Regions from separate parts of the Methylosinus sp. KRF6 genome, predicted to be linked through region 1. Evidence: predicted binding sites of a transcription regulator. Region 1 holds the regulator's gene; the other holds the start of a gene.
The links. The regulator LexA, encoded in region 1, represses DNA repair genes until DNA is damaged. The targets are predictions, from matches to a motif close to TGTTCNNNNTGTGTTCNG.
Positions count from the first base shown of each region.

Region 2: a site for LexA is predicted at 2,968-2,985, ahead of ssb (single-stranded DNA-binding protein). Genes of this name have one in related genera too.

Region 1 covers NZ_JAHLJF010000001.1:3,400,762-3,409,726, forward strand. The annotation lists gene KP010_RS16035 (AAA family ATPase) at 1-231, opposite strand, end outside; gene KP010_RS16040 (transposase family protein) at 228-2,012, opposite strand; gene KP010_RS16045 (helix-turn-helix domain-containing protein) at 2,491-3,039, shown strand; gene lexA (transcriptional repressor LexA) at 3,364-4,068, shown strand; gene KP010_RS16055 (AsmA family protein) at 4,267-6,174, shown strand; gene KP010_RS16060 (hypothetical protein) at 6,284-6,790, opposite strand; gene KP010_RS16065 (ABC transporter permease subunit) at 6,831-7,625, opposite strand; gene KP010_RS16070 (ABC transporter permease subunit) at 7,622-8,539, opposite strand; gene KP010_RS16075 (ABC transporter ATP-binding protein) at 8,536-8,965, opposite strand, start outside.
Region 2 covers NZ_JAHLJF010000001.1:1,171,864-1,179,066, forward strand. The annotation lists gene KP010_RS05680 (metalloregulator ArsR/SmtB family transcription factor) at 1-148, shown strand, start outside; gene KP010_RS05685 (YgiQ family radical SAM protein) at 209-2,263, shown strand; gene ssb (single-stranded DNA-binding protein) at 2,348-2,875, opposite strand; tRNA gene KP010_RS05695 (tRNA-Lys) at 3,161-3,236, opposite strand; gene KP010_RS05700 (DUF1467 family protein) at 3,371-3,604, opposite strand; gene mce (methylmalonyl-CoA epimerase) at 3,656-4,060, opposite strand; gene KP010_RS05710 (ribonuclease J) at 4,101-5,771, opposite strand; gene KP010_RS05715 (biotin--[acetyl-CoA-carboxylase] ligase) at 5,768-6,571, opposite strand; gene nuoN (NADH-quinone oxidoreductase subunit NuoN) at 6,577-7,203, opposite strand, start outside.

The DNA.
Region 1 (8,965 bases):
CGTCGTGTAGCCGAGGCTATTCGCCAGCAAGGACGTGAACGCTCGCGGGGTTTGCCTTGCGCCGCCGACATAGATCGAAAACGACGGGTGCGACTTCGCGACGGCCTCGAGCGCCGTGGTCTTGCCGACTCCCGGCGCTCCGGTGACGGCCGCCGCCTGTTTCATCGTGCGAGCGTAGGAGGCCGCGTCTTCGATCGCGGCGACGATCGATGTTTTGCTGATGCGTCTCATGTGTTTTGTGCCTTCCGCGCTTCGAATTTTGCGAAAAACTCTGCGCCGAGCGCGAGCTGTTCTTCGGCCTCTCGCCGTCGCGCTGCATCTTCGCGCTCGCGCTTCGCCTTGGGGCTTTCCTTCACGCGCTTGATGATGTCCCGCGCTGTGTCGGATGTTGTGACGACGCCAGTGCTCGGCGCGACCGGCGGCGCCGGCAGCATCGCGGCGAGATGCTCCGCGTCCGCTATCGGGTCGATAGAATGCGTATCCTCGGCGAGGGTGTGTATTCCCTCGCGCGCGAGTTTTGTCAGGCGCCCGCTTTCTTTCGCTCCCTCGCGATCGTGAAAATCGAATGCCTGCTTTGGGGCCGCCCATCCGAGGAAGCGTTCTTTCTCGTCGTAGACGGGGAGATTGGCCCAATCGTCGTATTTCGGGACGCGAATGAGAACGTGGTCGCCGGGGTATGAGGAAATGGCGTCGCACGTCCATTGCCGTCCCGCATGGGATATGCCGGCACGGCCTACAGCGACGCGTTTCAAAACAGAAAAGGCGACGATGAACGCCTCTTCGTCGATTTCGACCCGCTCAAATCCGGTGTCGATTTGTTTCTGATAAGCCTCGAAGGGCGACAGCCCTTTCAAAATCCGTCCCTTTTGCGGCATGTGATGGTAAATGTGGACGTTGTTGGCGATGTGTCGGAAGAAGGCTCCTTCGTCCAGCGGCCACGAAACCGGCTTGCGTCCGCCGTTCGCTATTTTCGACGCCATGCGGTTGCCGCCGATTTGGCCGGGTGTGGCCCCGAGATAGTTTTGCTCGAAATTGGCGAAGAAACCTTCGAGGATCGCCTTGCCCTGCGGATTGTGCGGGATAGAGTGGACGATCACCTGCCGATCGTCGCCGCACCTCAATTTGAGCAGATCGGCGATAAAGTCGACATTGTAGAATTCCGACCCGTTGTCGATACAGATCGACTGGGGGACGCCCAAGCTCTTCATCGCGCGCAAGAGGCTGGCGCTCACGTGCGAATTTGTTATTCCCTTTCCCTTCGGGAGGATCACAACATCGATATGCACGCGTAGCGTCGCGGCGTCGATCCAAGTGATGAAAACCGCGTGGCGCTGATAATCGGCGGACTCTTTGAGGATCACGTCGCACTTGTGGCAATCGCCGAACCATTGCTCATTCGCGACAAGGGCGTCATATGAACGCCAAACGCGCTCTCTCTTGTCCTCGAACGTTTTTCGATCCGTGTTTTTGACATGGATCGACCGATAGAGCCGCTCGCTGCCGACGAAGTGATGAGGAACTCGGCAGAGACCGGGCGGCGGCTCGAAGCCGGCTTCGCGCGTCATTTTTTCCAGCGCGAATGAGGCCCTGAAAAGAATGGCGCCTCTCTTGTAGCCATGCGCCCAATAGGAGCGGATGTCTTTTTTGAGCTTTTCCGCGATCTCGCGCTTTTTGGCGTCATCGAAAGGGACTTGCTGGTCCCATTCTTTGGAAAGGATGACGCTCTTCACGCCCGCGTCGCGCCGCTTCCGCCGCACGAGCGCGGCGGCGCCCTTCGCCTCGTATTCCGCGAGATAGCGGCGAAGCGTGTTGACGGAATAGCATCGGAAAGCATTCTTGCCCTTTATGTCGATCAGCGGGCGCTTGCTCAGTTCCTCGAGGCCCTTCGCCCGCGCGACCGAGCCCTTGCGGAGTGTGAGGAGCTTGTCGAACTCGGGTCCGAAAACGCCAATGATCGCGGCTATGTCGGTCTTGAAAGAGCGGGGCTCGGCGGGCTGTGAAGAGGCTTTCAAACGCTCTTGAAGGCCGAGCGGAAGGCTGTCGGCGCGGACTTGGAAATTTGTTCCCTTTCGCCCGCCTCGTCCGGGGATTTCGCGGACCTCTAGCACCTTCCCAAGATACGGCTTGCCAGCTTTGGCCCGTCCGAGCGCCTTGCGAGCCGCGCGGGGTGTGATCCCGCAAAGGTCCGCGAACCCGTTCGAGTCGAGCCAATCGGCGCTCATATCAAGCTGCCTTCAAGGAAACTGCTTCGAGAATGCGTGTGCGCAGTGACCTTGCGGCCGGCCCGTCCCTTCCCCCGGTGAGCGCGGCCGTCGCCCATTGGCGTGATATCCGATTTTCACGGCACCATTTCGCAAATGAACCGCCCTGTTCTACAAAGGCGGCTCGAACGCGAATGAGGAGTTCGGGAGACGGAACCATGGATTGCATCCGACTTCGTATTTGAGGTCAAAATGCAATCTGATTGCGTTTCGCTATCGTGTCAAGGCCATGCTGAAGAACTCCACCGCCACCTTTTTGGAAAAAGTCAAATTGGCGCTCGGCACCGACCGGGATGCAGATTTGGCCGCTCGCCTTGGTGTTGGAAAAAGCACTATCGCGAGTTGGCGACTTCGTGAAGAAATACCAAAGAAAAAGCTTAAGGTAATAGAGGAGCTTAGCGGTATAAGGTTCGATAGCGTCCGCACAGACACTATCGAGGGCAACAGCGTTGTGCTTTCTGTGACGAGGATTGCATATCTCCATGCCGTTGGAGTCGCTTTTAACTCATCCTCTCCGCACTCCATAAATGCAATTGTTTCGTATTTGATCGCAAATGAGCAAGAGCTTCTTGAAAAAATAGTAAGCCGTGTGCAATCTGAGGCAAAGCACCAGCTGACCGAAGATGATCTAATCTCGTTGGTCCAGCGGGCCTACGACGGCAAGTTCATGAGCGCGGGCGAGCTTACGGGGGTCATTCGTGTCGAACAAGGTTCCTCAATTGGTTCCTCAAGCGATGGCCCGCCAGACGAGCGGTTCCTCAATCCGAACGGTAAATAGCGCCTTATTTCAAACCTTTACGGCCCGCAGCATTCCCGAATGATGGTTCCTCAATCGGTTCCTCAATCTGCCTCATCTATATATCTGAATTTACTAGCTTTGCTGACATGGATTTCCAAATATCGATGTCCGGCGCGCTCAAATAGCGATGGCCGCTCCAATCCTTATAGCGCCTCCCGTGAGAAGTGGCGAGTACGGGACGAGCGCAATGTCCACTTGCGGAACGCAGGGCGAACGCATAATGTCGTGTTCATGATTTGTTTATGAAGCCGCGCCAACATAAGTGGAAGCGCGCCGCAGGCGGGGCGGCGCCGGGGGGCTCCTATGCTGACCAAGAAACAGAGCGATTTGCTGCGCTTCATCCATGAGCGGCTGAAGGAGACGGGCGTGCCGCCCTCCTTCGACGAGATGAAGGACGCGCTCGATCTGCGCTCCAAATCCGGCATTCACCGGCTCATTCTCGCGCTCGAGGAGCGCGGCTTCATCCGCCGCCTGCCCAATCGCGCCCGCGCGCTCGAGGTGCTGCGCCTCCCTGAATCGGCGACGCCCCGCGTCGCCGCGCGCGGCGGCAAATTCTCGCCCTCGGTCATAGAGGGCGCGCTCGGCCGCGTGCGGCCCGTCCCGGCCGGCGAGCCCGAGTCCGATCAGCAGGTGGCGATCCCGGTCATGGGCCGCATCGCCGCGGGCACGCCCATCTCCGCGCTGCAGAATCGCAGCCACACCATCAGCCTGCCGCCGGATATGCTCGGTGGCGGCGAGCATTTCGCGCTCGAGGTGCGTGGCGATTCGATGATCGAGGCCGGCATTCTCGACGGCGACGTCGTCGTGGTGCGCAAGCAGGACAGCGCCGACACCGGCGATATCGTCGTCGCCCTCATCGACGACGAGGAGGCGACATTGAAGCGCCTGCGCAAGCGCGGCGCGTCAATAGCGCTAGAGGCCGCCAATCCGGCTTATGAGACGCGCATTTTCGGGCCCGATCGCGTCCGCATCCAGGGTCGTCTGGTCAGCCTTCTGCGCAAATACTGAAGGGCGCGCGCCGCCACGATCTCGCCGCCCTTTGCCGCCATGGTCCGGCCTCGCGCGCTATTGGCGCGCGGGCCTGTCGGCGCGGCCGCCCTTTCGAAAGAAGCGCGCTCCGTCGCGCGCGACCGTGCGGCCCGGCCCGCCTCTTTCTGCCCCGCCTCTTTCTGCATGGACGATGGAATGTCGCACTCGACCGGCCCAATGCGCGAAATCGAAGGATCGAAACCCTCGAGCCTCGGCCGCCGCCTGCCTTTCGCGCGCCTTTCCCGGCGCTGGCTGATCGTGATGGGCGCCGTCGTGACGGTGGCGCTCGGCGCGGCCCTCGCGCCCTGGACCTTCTCCACCAGCGCTCTGCTCGAGGAGATTTCCGGCCAGCTCAATTCCTCCGCTGGTCTCTTCATCGCCGCCAAGGGGCGCTCGACCTTCTCGGTCCTCCCCCGTCCGCACATCACCATAGACGGCATCGCCTTCGCGGACCCGACCGCGGCGCTCACCATCGAGGCGGAGCGATTGCACGGCAATGTGCTGCTGCTGCCGCTGCTCGCCGGCCGTCTCGAGATCGCCGACATAGAGCTCGTTCGCCCCGCCATCGAGATCGATCTCGACCGCAAGCCGATGAGCGCGGCAGGCGCCGCCGTGCGCGCGGCGGCGGCGCGGCCCTCGACTGCCGCGGCGGAAAAGGCCGATCGCGCCCGGCTCGGCGGCGTCGCCATCGTTTCCGGCGCGGCCCATGTCAAATATGCCGGCGGCGAAGAGACACTGCGCGACATAGAGGCCAGTCTCGACTGGCGCACGGTCGGCTCGCCCGCGACGCTCGACCTCGCCTTCTCCTGGCGCGGCGAGCGACCGCGCGGCACGCTGTGGGTGCTCAAGCCCGGCGCCCTTCTGCGTGGCGAGCAAACGGCGGTCACCGTGCGGCTCGATTCCGACAGCTTGCGGGCGGAGGCGGAGGGCTTCGGCCAGCTCGGCCCCAAGCCCCGCTTTATGGGGCGGCTCACCGCCTCCTCGCCCTCGCTGCGCCATGCGCTCGCCCTCGCCAATGTGAGCGCGCCGCTGCCCGGGCCTTTCGAGAATGTCCAGCTTTCCGCCAAAGCCAGCGTCGGCCTGCGCGATTTCCAGCTCACCGATCTGAAGCTCTCGGCCGACGACAATGAGTTCGAGGGCTCCTTCGGGCTGCGCCACGAGGGCGACAAGCCGATCGTCCATGCGACGCTCGCCAGCAATTACGTGTCGCTGAAGCCGATGGTCGCCGATCTGCCGCCGCTCTCCGGCGCCGACGGCCAGTGGAGCCGCGACGCTTTCGTTTTGCCGGATATTCAGAACGCCGATGTCGATCTGCGCCTTTCGGCGACGCGCGCCCGCGTTCTGCGGCTCAATCTCGAGGACGCCGCTCTGTCGCTGCTGCTGCGCGGCGGCCGGCTCGAGCTCGCTCTCGCCGAGGCGGCGGCTTATAAGGGAACCGTGAAGGGCCGCGCCATTTTCGCCGCCAATGCGGCGGGCGCGCTGGAATTCCACGCCAATGCGCAGCTGACCGGCGTCGACGCCGGCGCGCTCGCCTGGGACGCCGCCGCGCGGCCCGATCTCGGCGGCGCGCTGGACGCCAATTTCACGCTCGACGCCACTGGCGACAGCGTCGCGCAGCTCATGCGCGATCTCGACGGCCGCGCCACCCTCACGCTGAGCGAGGGCGAGGTCGACGGCATAGACCTGGAGCGCGCGCTGCGCCGCATCGACAAGCGGCCCTTGTCGAGCGCGATGGACATTCGCTCCGGTCACTCGCTGGTGGATCGCGCCAGCGCGACCATCAAAATCGTCAAGGGAACCGCGAATATAGAGGATGGCCAAGCGCATGGGCCGGGCTTCGCGCTGGCCTTCGCCGGCCAGGCGCGCATCCCGGAGCGCAGCCTCGCGATGAAGGCGCAGGCCAATGAGGCCGACGCCGCCGGCAAGCCGCGCGAGAAGGGCGTGCAGATCGGCTTCGATCTCTCCGGCGCTTGGGACGATCCCGTCTTCGCGCCGGACGCCGCCGCGCTGATCAAGCGCTCGGGCGCCGCCGCGCCGCTGCTGCCGCGCGTGGAGCCGGAGGGTGGGGCGGCGAAGGAGCGGTGAGGGTCGTCTCGAGCCACTCGTCGACGGTGACGGCAACCGAGCGCTTCTGCTATAAAACGCGGCGTCCATCCTCGGTTTCGAAGTGGCGCACATGACTGACGAATATTTCTCAAATCGCCTGCTCGACGGCGAGCGTGTTCTCTGGTCGGGCCAGCCGGCTCGCGGTCTGTCGCTGCGTAATCGCGACGTTTTTCAAATCCCCTTCAGCCTGCTCTGGTGTGGATTCGCAGTGTTTTGGACGATTTCCGCCAGCCAGATGAACGCGCCCTGGTTCTTCATTGCCGTGGGCGGCTTCTTTGTTTGCATGGGGCTCTATTTCGTCGTCGGTAGATTCCTGTTCGACTCTTGGCTCAGGAGCGATATGCGCTATGCCGTCACGAACTTGCGCATTTTGATCATGCGACCGGAGCCTTTCGGACGATTCACGGCGCTCGCGCTCGACCGGCTGCCGGCGGTCGATTTGAATGAGCGCATCGACGGAAGCGGCTCCATCCGCTTCGGCGCCCCGGCACCCATATGGGGAAACCGAGGCTGGACGGATTTGACGCCCGCGCTCGATCCTACGCCGCAATTTCTGATGATCGACGATGCGCGGCGTGTGTTCGATCTCATTCAAGAAAACGCGAGGAAAAGCGCGACGGCGTGAAGATCGACCTTCACCCGGCCCCGCCTCCCTTGGCGCGCCCGCGCGTGATTAGCGCCGAAAGGCCGAGCGCGACGGCCACGAAGCCGAGCAGCAGCGTCGAAATGGCGTTGACCTCCGGCGAGACGCCGAGCCGCACTTGCGAGTAGATGCGCATCGGCAAGGTGGTGGCGCCGGGGCCGGTGGTGAAGCTCGCGATCACGAGATCGTCGAGCGAGATGATGAAGGCGAGGAGATAGGCGCTGACGACGGAGGGCGCGATCAGAGGCAGAGTGACGAGCGCGAAGGCGCGGACCGGCGTCGCGCCGAGATCCATCGCCGCCTCCTCGAGCGTGCGGTCGCAGCCTTTCAGCGCGGCGTGGATCATCACAGTGGCGAAGCACATTGTAAAAGATGCGTGCGCCAGCACGAGGGTGAGAAAGCCGCGCTCGACGCCGAAAGCGACGAAGACCAGCAGCAGGCCGAGGCCGAGCACCACTTCCGGCATCACCAGCGGCGCATAGATGGAGCCCGCGAAGAGCGTGCGCGAGCGGAAGCCGCCGAAACGCGCCAGCGCCAGCGCCGCCAGCAATCCGTTGAGCGTCGCGATGAGCGCGGAGAGCGCAGCGGCGGAGAGGCTGATCTGCGCGGCGCGCAACATTTGCTCGTCATAGAGGAGGGCGGCGTACCATTTGGTGGAGAAGCCGCCCCACACTGTCACAAGCCGCGAGGCGTTGAAGCTCATCGTCGCCAATATGACGATCGGCCCATAGAGAAAGCCGAAGCCGAACAAAAGCGCGGCGAGGCGCAGAAGACGCGCGCCGCTCATCCCGCGCCCTCGCGCAATTGCGCGCGCTCATAGAGAAGAATGGGGACGAGCAGCAGCGCCAGCAGCGCCACCGCCGTGGCGGAGGCCGCCGGCCAATCGCGATTGGCGAAGAAATCATTCCAGAGCGTGCGGCCGATCATCAGCGTGTCGGAGCCGCCGAGCAGATCGGGAATGACGAACTCGCCGACCGAGGGAATGAAGACGAGCAGCGCGCCGGCGATGATTCCGCGGCGCGACAGCGGCAGAGTGACATGCAGAAAGACTTGGAGAGGCGTCGCGCGGAGATCGGCGGCGGCCTCGCGTAGCGACGCGTCCTGCCTCTCGATCGCCGCATAGAGCGGCAGCAGCATGAAGGGCAGATAGGAATAGACGATGCCGACGACCACCGCGCCGCTGGTCGCGAACATCGGGACCGGCGCGTCGATGAGGCCGAGCGCCATCAATGCGTGATTGATGATCCCTTCGTCCTTCAGCAGCGTGATCCAGGCGTAGACGCGGATCAGAAAGCTCGTCCAAAAGGGCGCGACGGCGAAGCCGATGAGCACGGGGCGCAAGCGGCGCGGCGCGCGCGCTATGGCGAGCGCGAAAGGATAGGCGATGAGAAGGCAGACCAGCGTCGCGACGCCGGCGATGGTCAGCGAGGAGAGATAGGAATCGAGATAGAGCGAATCCTCGGCGAGGCCGCGATAGGCGTCGAGGCCGAGCTGCGAGAGCTTCTCGAAAAAGCCGGCGAGGCCGGCGCCGTCGAAGACAGGCTCATAGGGCGGGCGCGCCTGCGCCGGACGCGACAGCGAGATTTTGACGATCAGCGCGAAGGGCGCGAGGAAGAATAGCGCGATCCAGGCATAGGGCGCGGCGATGACCAGCATCTCGCCGCGCGTGAGCCTGCGTCTTTTGCCGCCCTCCTGCATCATTCGCTCGCGAAAATGCGCCCGGCCTCGGGCGCGATGGAGATGCGCGCCGCATCGCCGACGCAAAAAGGCGCGCCGCTGTTCGCGCCGCGCGAGACGCGCAAGGTCCCCCCGCCGGAAAGGCGCAGGCGGAAATGCGTCGTCTCGCCGCGAAAGGCGACGTCTTCCACCACGCCGTCCAAGCCTGCGTTTTCTTGCGTCGCCGGCGCGATGGCGATCCGCTCTGGCCGCACGGCGAGCACGGCTTTCGCGCCTTGCGAGAGACCGCCGCCTTCCGCCGGCAGACGGCCGAAGGGGCCGACGAAGGCGCCCTTCTCGATGTGGCCCTCGAGGAAATTCATCTGGCCGATGAAGCTGGCGACGAAGCGCGTCGCGGGGCGCTCATAGACCTCTGTCGGCGCGCCGATCTGCTCTATGCGACCGGCGCGC
Region 2 (7,203 bases), 2.2 Mb from region 1:
GGTGACGCTCTGCGTCAAATGCGTCGAGGCGATCTTCGAAGGCGCCGCCGACCCCCAAGGCGCCCTCGCCGACGCGCTGCGCGCGCCGCAGGCCGAGCGCGAGGCGCCGGGCAAGGCCGGCGCGGCGGCATTCGCGAAGATCGTGTAGCGAGGGCCGGGATGTCAGGCTCCTCGCATCCGGCCCGCCTTCCATGATATTCGTGCGGCCATGACGAAAGCCGCCGAAAATCGAGGCGCGGCCAAGCCGCTGTTCTCCTATCGCAAACATTGGGCGCATCGCTTCGGCGTCGCGCCTTTTCTGCCCATGTCGCGCGCCGAAATGGAGACGCTCGGCTGGGACAGGTGCGACATCGTCCTCGTCACGGGCGACGCCTATATCGACCATCCGAGCTTCGGCATGGCCATCATCGGCCGCCTGCTCGAGGCGCAAGGCTTTCGCGTCGGCATCATCGCGCAGCCGGATTGGCGCGACGCTTCCGCCTTTCGCGCGCTCGGCAAGCCCAATCTCTTCTTCGGCGTCACCAGCGGCAATATGGATTCGATGGTGAACCGCTACACCTCCGACCGGCGGCTGCGGCACAATGATTCCTACACGCCCGGCGGCGAAGGCGGCAAAAGGCCGGACCGTTCCGTCATCGTCTACGCCCAGCGCTGCCGCGAGGCTTTTCCCGAGGCGCCGATCCTGCTCGGCGGCATAGAAGCCTCGCTGCGGCGCATCGCCCATTACGACTATTGGTCGGACAAGGTCCGCCGCTCCATCCTCTTCGACGCCAAGGCCGATCTGCTGCTCTATGGCAATGCCGAGCGCGCGCTGGTCGAGGTCGCGCATCGCATCGCCAAACGTGGCATGACGCAGGATTTCTCCGATATCCGCGGCGTCGCCTTCACGCGCGACGCCACGCCCGAGGGCTGGCTCGAGGCCTCGGCCGAGGACATTGACGAGCCCGACGAAGGCCGCATGCGCAAAGACGCGCAGAGCGAAAATGTCGTCATTCGCCTGCCCGCCTTCGACCAGGTCGCCAATGACCCCGAATCCTACGCCCGCGCCTCGCGCGTGCTGCATAGGGAGAGCAATCCGGGCAATGCGCGGCCACTGACGCAGCGTCATGGAACGCGCGATATTTGGCTCACCGCGCCACCGATTCCGCTGACCATGGCCGAGATGGACGGCGTCTATGATCTGCCCTTTGCGCGCGCGCCGCACCCTTCCTACACGCAGCCTATCCCTGCATGGGAGATGATCCGTCATTCGGTGACGATCATGCGCGGCTGTTTCGGCGGCTGCTCCTTCTGCTCCATCACCGAGCATGAGGGGCGCATCATCCAATCGCGCTCGGAAGGCTCGATCCTCAAAGAGATCGAGACGATCCGCGACAAGACCGAAGGTTTCACCGGCATCATCTCCGACATTGGCGGCCCGACGGCGAATATGTATCGCCTCGCCTGCAAGGATCGCGAGACCGAGGCGCTGTGCAGGCGTCCCTCCTGCGTCTATCCGGATATTTGCAAGAACCTCGAGACTAGCCACGACGCGCTGATCCAGCTCTATCGCAAGGCGCGTGCAATTCCCGGCGTCAAGAAAGTGATGGTGGCCTCGGGCGTGCGCTATGATCTCGCGGTGAAGAGCCCGGCCTATGTGCGCGAACTGGTCGAGCATCATGTCGGCGGCTATCTCAAAATCGCGCCCGAACATACGGAGAGCGGCCCGCTCTCAAAGATGATGAAGCCCGGCATAGGCTCCTACGATCGCTTCAAGCGTCTGTTCGACGCGGCGGCGCAGGCGGCCAAGAAGCAATATTTTCTCATTCCCTATTTCATCGCCGCGCATCCGGGCACGAGCGACGAAGACATGATGAATCTGGCGCTGTGGCTGAAAAAGAACAATTATCGCGCCGATCAGGTGCAGACCTATCTGCCCTCGCCCATGGCGCTTTCGACGGCCATGTATCATTCGGGCTTCAATCCGCTGAAGCCGGTGCGGCGCGGCGCGTCGGAAAAGGTCGACGCCGTGAAGGGCCTGCGCCAGCGCCGCCTGCACAAGGCCTTTCTGCGCTATCATGATCCCGAGAATTGGCCGGTGCTGCGCGAGGCGCTGAAAGCGATGGGCCGCGCCGATCTCATCGGCCCCGGCAAGCATCATCTCGTGCCGGGCTGGCAACCGGTTGGAACCGGCAAGGCCGGCGAAGGCCGCCGCAGGGGGACCGGCGCGCGGCCGCAGTCGCGGGAGTTCCGGACGAATGGGCTGCGCTCGCGGAGCTCATAGAGATTTCGAGCGCACACTCCCCTGCTTCGCGGGAGAGGGACCAGACTCCGCCCTTCATCGAGGGCTCGCGATCTCCCTCCGGACTCAGAACGGAATATCGTCGTCGAGCTGCTCCGACAAACGTCCGCCGCCAGCCGGCGCCGGAGAGCGCTCGGCGGGCGGGCGCTCCATCGGCGAGGAGCGGCCGAAGCTGGAGCCGCCGCCGCCGCTCGACTGATAGGAGCCGCCGCCTTCATAATCGCCCTCGCCGCGGCCGCCGCCCTTGCTGTCGAGTAGCGTCAGCTCGCCGCGGAAGCGCGGAACGACGACCTCGGTCACTCGCCGCTGATTGCCGTCCTTATCCGTGTATTCGCGGGTCTGGAGCTGACCCTCGAGATAGATTTTCGCGCCCTTGCGGCAATATTGCTCGGCGATCTTCCCCAGCGGCTCGTTGAAAATCTGGACATTGTGCCATTCGGTGCGGTCCTTGCGCTCGCCCGTGTTCTTGTCGCGCCACGACTCGGTCGTCGCGAGCGAAAAGGAGACGACGCGGTCGCCGGACGGAAAGGTCCGCGCCTCGGGATCGCGGCCGAGATTGCCGACCAATATGACCTTGTTGACGCTGCCCGCCATGACCCTTCTCCGCCTGGATGATGCTCGCGGCACCTTAGTCCGAAACGCACGGCTGCGAAGGCGTTCCGCCGCCTTGTCCACAATTCGCGCGTTGTTCTTTTTTTGTTCTAGCACCTCCCGCCACGGCGCGCAATCTCGCCGGGCCAACCTCATTGGAAGCGGCCCGCTGGGCGCCGGCTATGGATCAAAAGCGCTTTTTCCAGCGACGAGGCCGCCATTGGGCGAGGGCTCTTGCCTCGGACCTCTCGCCCCAGAGCGGGGCATATCTCTAAGTCGTTGATAGTGTGGTGAGCGCGATGGGACTCGAACCCATGACCCTCTGATTAAAAGTCAGATGCTCTACCGACTGAGCTACGCGCTCGCTCGAACCACGCCCAATTTCCGCGCCTCGCCGCGCGAGACTCATCAGAACTCCGGCGAGCGACCCCTAACCGCTGGCGACCGACCGGTCAACCCCGACTTGACCGGATCGTTCCCGCGGAGGCGATCGCCGCATCATCCCATCCATTTCACATAAAGCACGAAAAGCACGAACAAGACCGTAGAGACGATCGTCGTCGCCACTGCCTTCATCCAGAGCTTCGGCGCCACCGGCGCGCCGGGGTCGCTTCCTGACGGCGTATCGCCCTCCTCCTCCGAGGAACGGACGCCGAAAGGCAGAATCGCAAACAGCACGATCCACCAGATGGTGAGATAGATGGCGATCGCGAGCGGCGTCGTGAATGGCAAAATCCGCGCTCCTCGGCCTTGCGCCCTCGGCCCTGCTCCGGCTACTCGAGCTCAGGCCTGCTCGAGCTCGACCAAGGCCCCGTTGAAGTCTTTCGGATGCAGGAAGAGCACCGGCTTGCCATGCGCGCCGATCTTCGGCTCGCCATCGCCCAGCACGCGCGCGCCGGAGGCTTTCAGCTGGTCGCGCGCCGTCAGAATATCATCCACCTCATAGCAGAGATGATGAATGCCGCCGGCCGGATTTTTGGAGACGAAGCCGGCGATCGGCGAGGCTTCGCCGAGCGGCTGCAGCAGCTCGATCTTGGTGTTGGGCAGCTCGACGAAGACGACCGTGACGCCGTGCTCGGGAAGAGACTCCGGCTCGGAGACCTTTGCGCCGAGCGTATTTTTATATGTCGCCGTCGCCGCCGCGAGGTCCGAGACGGCGATGGCCACATGATTCAAGCGTCCGATCATGGCGTTTCCCTGAAATTTCTCCAGAGACTTAAATGCGTCATCACGCCTCGATGATCAATACATGCACTTGCGGTTTCTTGCCCCACACCGCATTGACGCTGGCTCGCACGGCGCGCTCCACCGCCGTCGCGGCGGCGTCGAAATCCCGCCGCTTCTGCCGCGGCAGATTATCGAAGGTGCGGAAGATGGCGTCGTCCACCACCTCCCCCATGTCCGCGCCGTCGCGCCCCTTCTTCGGCAGGCCGGAGATAAGAACGTCGGGATCGCCGACGAGATCGCCGCGCTTGTCGATGGCGAGCGCCAGCGACACCACGCCGGAGAAGCTCAGACGCGCGCGCTCGCGCACGGCGCCGTCATCCTCCGAGACGAGCACGTCGCCGTCCTTGAGCAGGCGCCCGGTCGGCGCCTTGCCGACCACGCCGGGCTCCCCCGGAAACAGCCGCACAATGTCGCCATTGCGGGCGCCGATGGTGCGCTCCACCCCGCGCGCCTTGGCGAAAGCCGCATGGACGGAGAGATGATGCCCCTCGCCATGCGCCGGCACCGATATGCGCGGCCGCACCCAATCATAGAGCTGCGCGACCTCGCCGCGGCGCGGATGGCCGGAGCAATGGACGAGATGGTCGTGATCGGTGATGACCTCTACGCCCTGATCGCAGAGCTTGTTGACGACGCGATGCACCTCGCGCGTGTTGCCCGGAATGGCGCGCGAGGAGAAAATGACCGTATCGCCGGAGACGAGCTTGATGACCGGATGCTCCTTCTCGGCGACGCGCGCCATAGCCGCACGCGGCTCGCCCTGACTGCCCGTCGCCAGCACCACGATCTTGTCGCGCGGCAGGGCCGTGAACATGTCGAGCGAGAGAAACGGCGGCAGGCCGTCGAGAAAGCCGCATTCGCGCGAGACTTGGATGACGCGCTCCATGGCGCGGCCGGCGACGACGACGCTGCGCCCGGCCGCCTGCGCCGCCTCCGCCACGGCGCGGATGCGCGCGACATTGGAGGCGAAGGTCGTCACCAGCACGCGCTCCTTGGCGTCGCCGATGAGCTTGCGCAGCGTCTGCGCCACATCGCTCTCGGAGAAGCTGTCGCCCTCGCGCAGAATATTGGTCGAATCGCAGATGAGCGCGTCGACGCCTTCATCGCCGAGCGCCCGGAATCGCACCGCGTCGATGCGGTGGCCGACGCCCGGCTCCGGGTCGATCTTCCAGTCGCCGGTGTGAATGGCGAGCCCGACCGGCGTGCGGATCGCCAGCGCATTGGCTTCCGGAATGGAATGCGCCACGGCGACGAATTCGACATCGAAAGGACCAATGTCGAGGCGCTGGCCCGTCGCCACAGTGACGACCTCTATATTGGGCGAGCCCGCCTCCTGCAGACGCCGCGCCTCCAAAAGGCTCGCGGCGAAACGAGTAGCATAGACCGTGCAGCCGAGCTTGGGCCAGAGGAAGGAGAGCGCCCCGATGTGGTCCTCATGGGCGTGGGTGATCACCAGCCCGACCAGATCGCGGCGGATCTTTTCCACGAAAGTGACGTCCGGCATCAAGAGATCGACGCCCGGCAGTTCCGGCCCGGGAAAGGCGAGGCCGCAATCGACCATCAGCCATTTGCGCGTCTTGGGCGGGCCGAAGCCGTAGAGAGCGGCGTTCATGCCGATCTCGCCGAGACCGCCCAAAGGCGCAAAGACGAATTCGCTCACTTCCTCGTTCATCGGCCACGCTCCGGCTCGGGCCGGGCCGCCGCGAGGGCCGGCAAGAAGATGTCTCCCGCTTCTATGGCGCGACGGCCGCTGCGGGTGGAAATAATCAGGCGCCCGTCGGCGTCTATGGTCTCGAAAAGGCCCGAGACCGTCTCGCGCGGAAGACGCGCCTCGATCTCCCCGCCCAATCCCGCCGCATGGCCGAGCCAGCGCTCGCGAAGCGCCGCAAAGCCGGAGCCGCGCGACCAGAGGGCCAGCGTCTCCTCCATTTTGTCGGAGAGCAAAGCAAACAGCGCGCCGGCCGAAGGACCGCCCAATCGCGACAAATCGCTGGCCGGATAGGGCAGATCGGATGGCGCGGCGACGCAATTGACCCCTATGCCGATTACGCAGCCGAAGGCAGCGCCCGGCCCTGCTGGCTGAACGCCCTCGAGAAGAATGCCCGCCAGCTTCTCTCCGTCCAGCAGCACGTCATTCGGCCATTTGAGCGCGAGCCGATCGACGGCTCCGGTCGCCTCGATCAAGGCCGCGATCGTCGCGAGACCCGCCGCGAAGCCGAGCTGCGGCGCGAGCGCCGCCGGGCCGAAGCCCGAGACGAGCAGGCTCGCATGGAGATTTCCCTCGATCGAGCTCCAATTTCGCCCGAGCCGGCCGCGGCCCTTGGTCTGGCGCGCGGCGACGATCCACAAGGGACCGGCGTCGCCCGACTCGGCCCGACGCTTGGCTTCGTCATTGGTCGAGTCGATTTCGCTGTAAATCTCGAGACGAACCCCGCGCGAGCGCGCGCGGTCGCCGAGCCTCGCGCCTTCCATCGGGCTCAGAACAGCGACTTGGCGGCGGCCGTCGCGGCCTCGACCACGGGCGCCGGATAGAGCCAGAAGCCGAGCAGGAACACGGTCGACACCGCCAGCACGGCGCGCAGCGACAGGGGCGAATGGTCGAAGGCCGGCGCCGGCTCGTCGAAATAGATCACCTTGACGACGCGCAGATAATAGAAGGCGGAGATCGCGCTCGCCAGCACGCCGACGATGGCGAGCGGATAGAGCCCGGCGTCCACCGCCGCCAGCAGCACGTAATATTTCGCGAAGAAGCCGGCGAGCGGCGGCACGCCCGCGAGCGAGAACATCAGCATTGCGAGGAAGAAGGCCGCCGTCCCATTATTGCGGGAGAGGCCCGAGAGATCGCTGATCTTCTCGACCGGGCGACCCTCGACGCGCATCTGCAGAATGGCGGCGAAGGCGCCGAGCGTCATCACCAGATAAATGGCGAGATAGATGGCGACGCCGCGCACGCCCGCCTCATTGCCCGCCGCGAGGCCGACCAGGGCGAAGCCCATATGGCCGATCGAGGAATAGGCCATCAGGCGCTTGATGCTGGTCTGCCCGATCGCCGCGAAGGAGCCGAGCAGCATCGAGGCGATGGCGAGGAAGATGATGATCTGCTG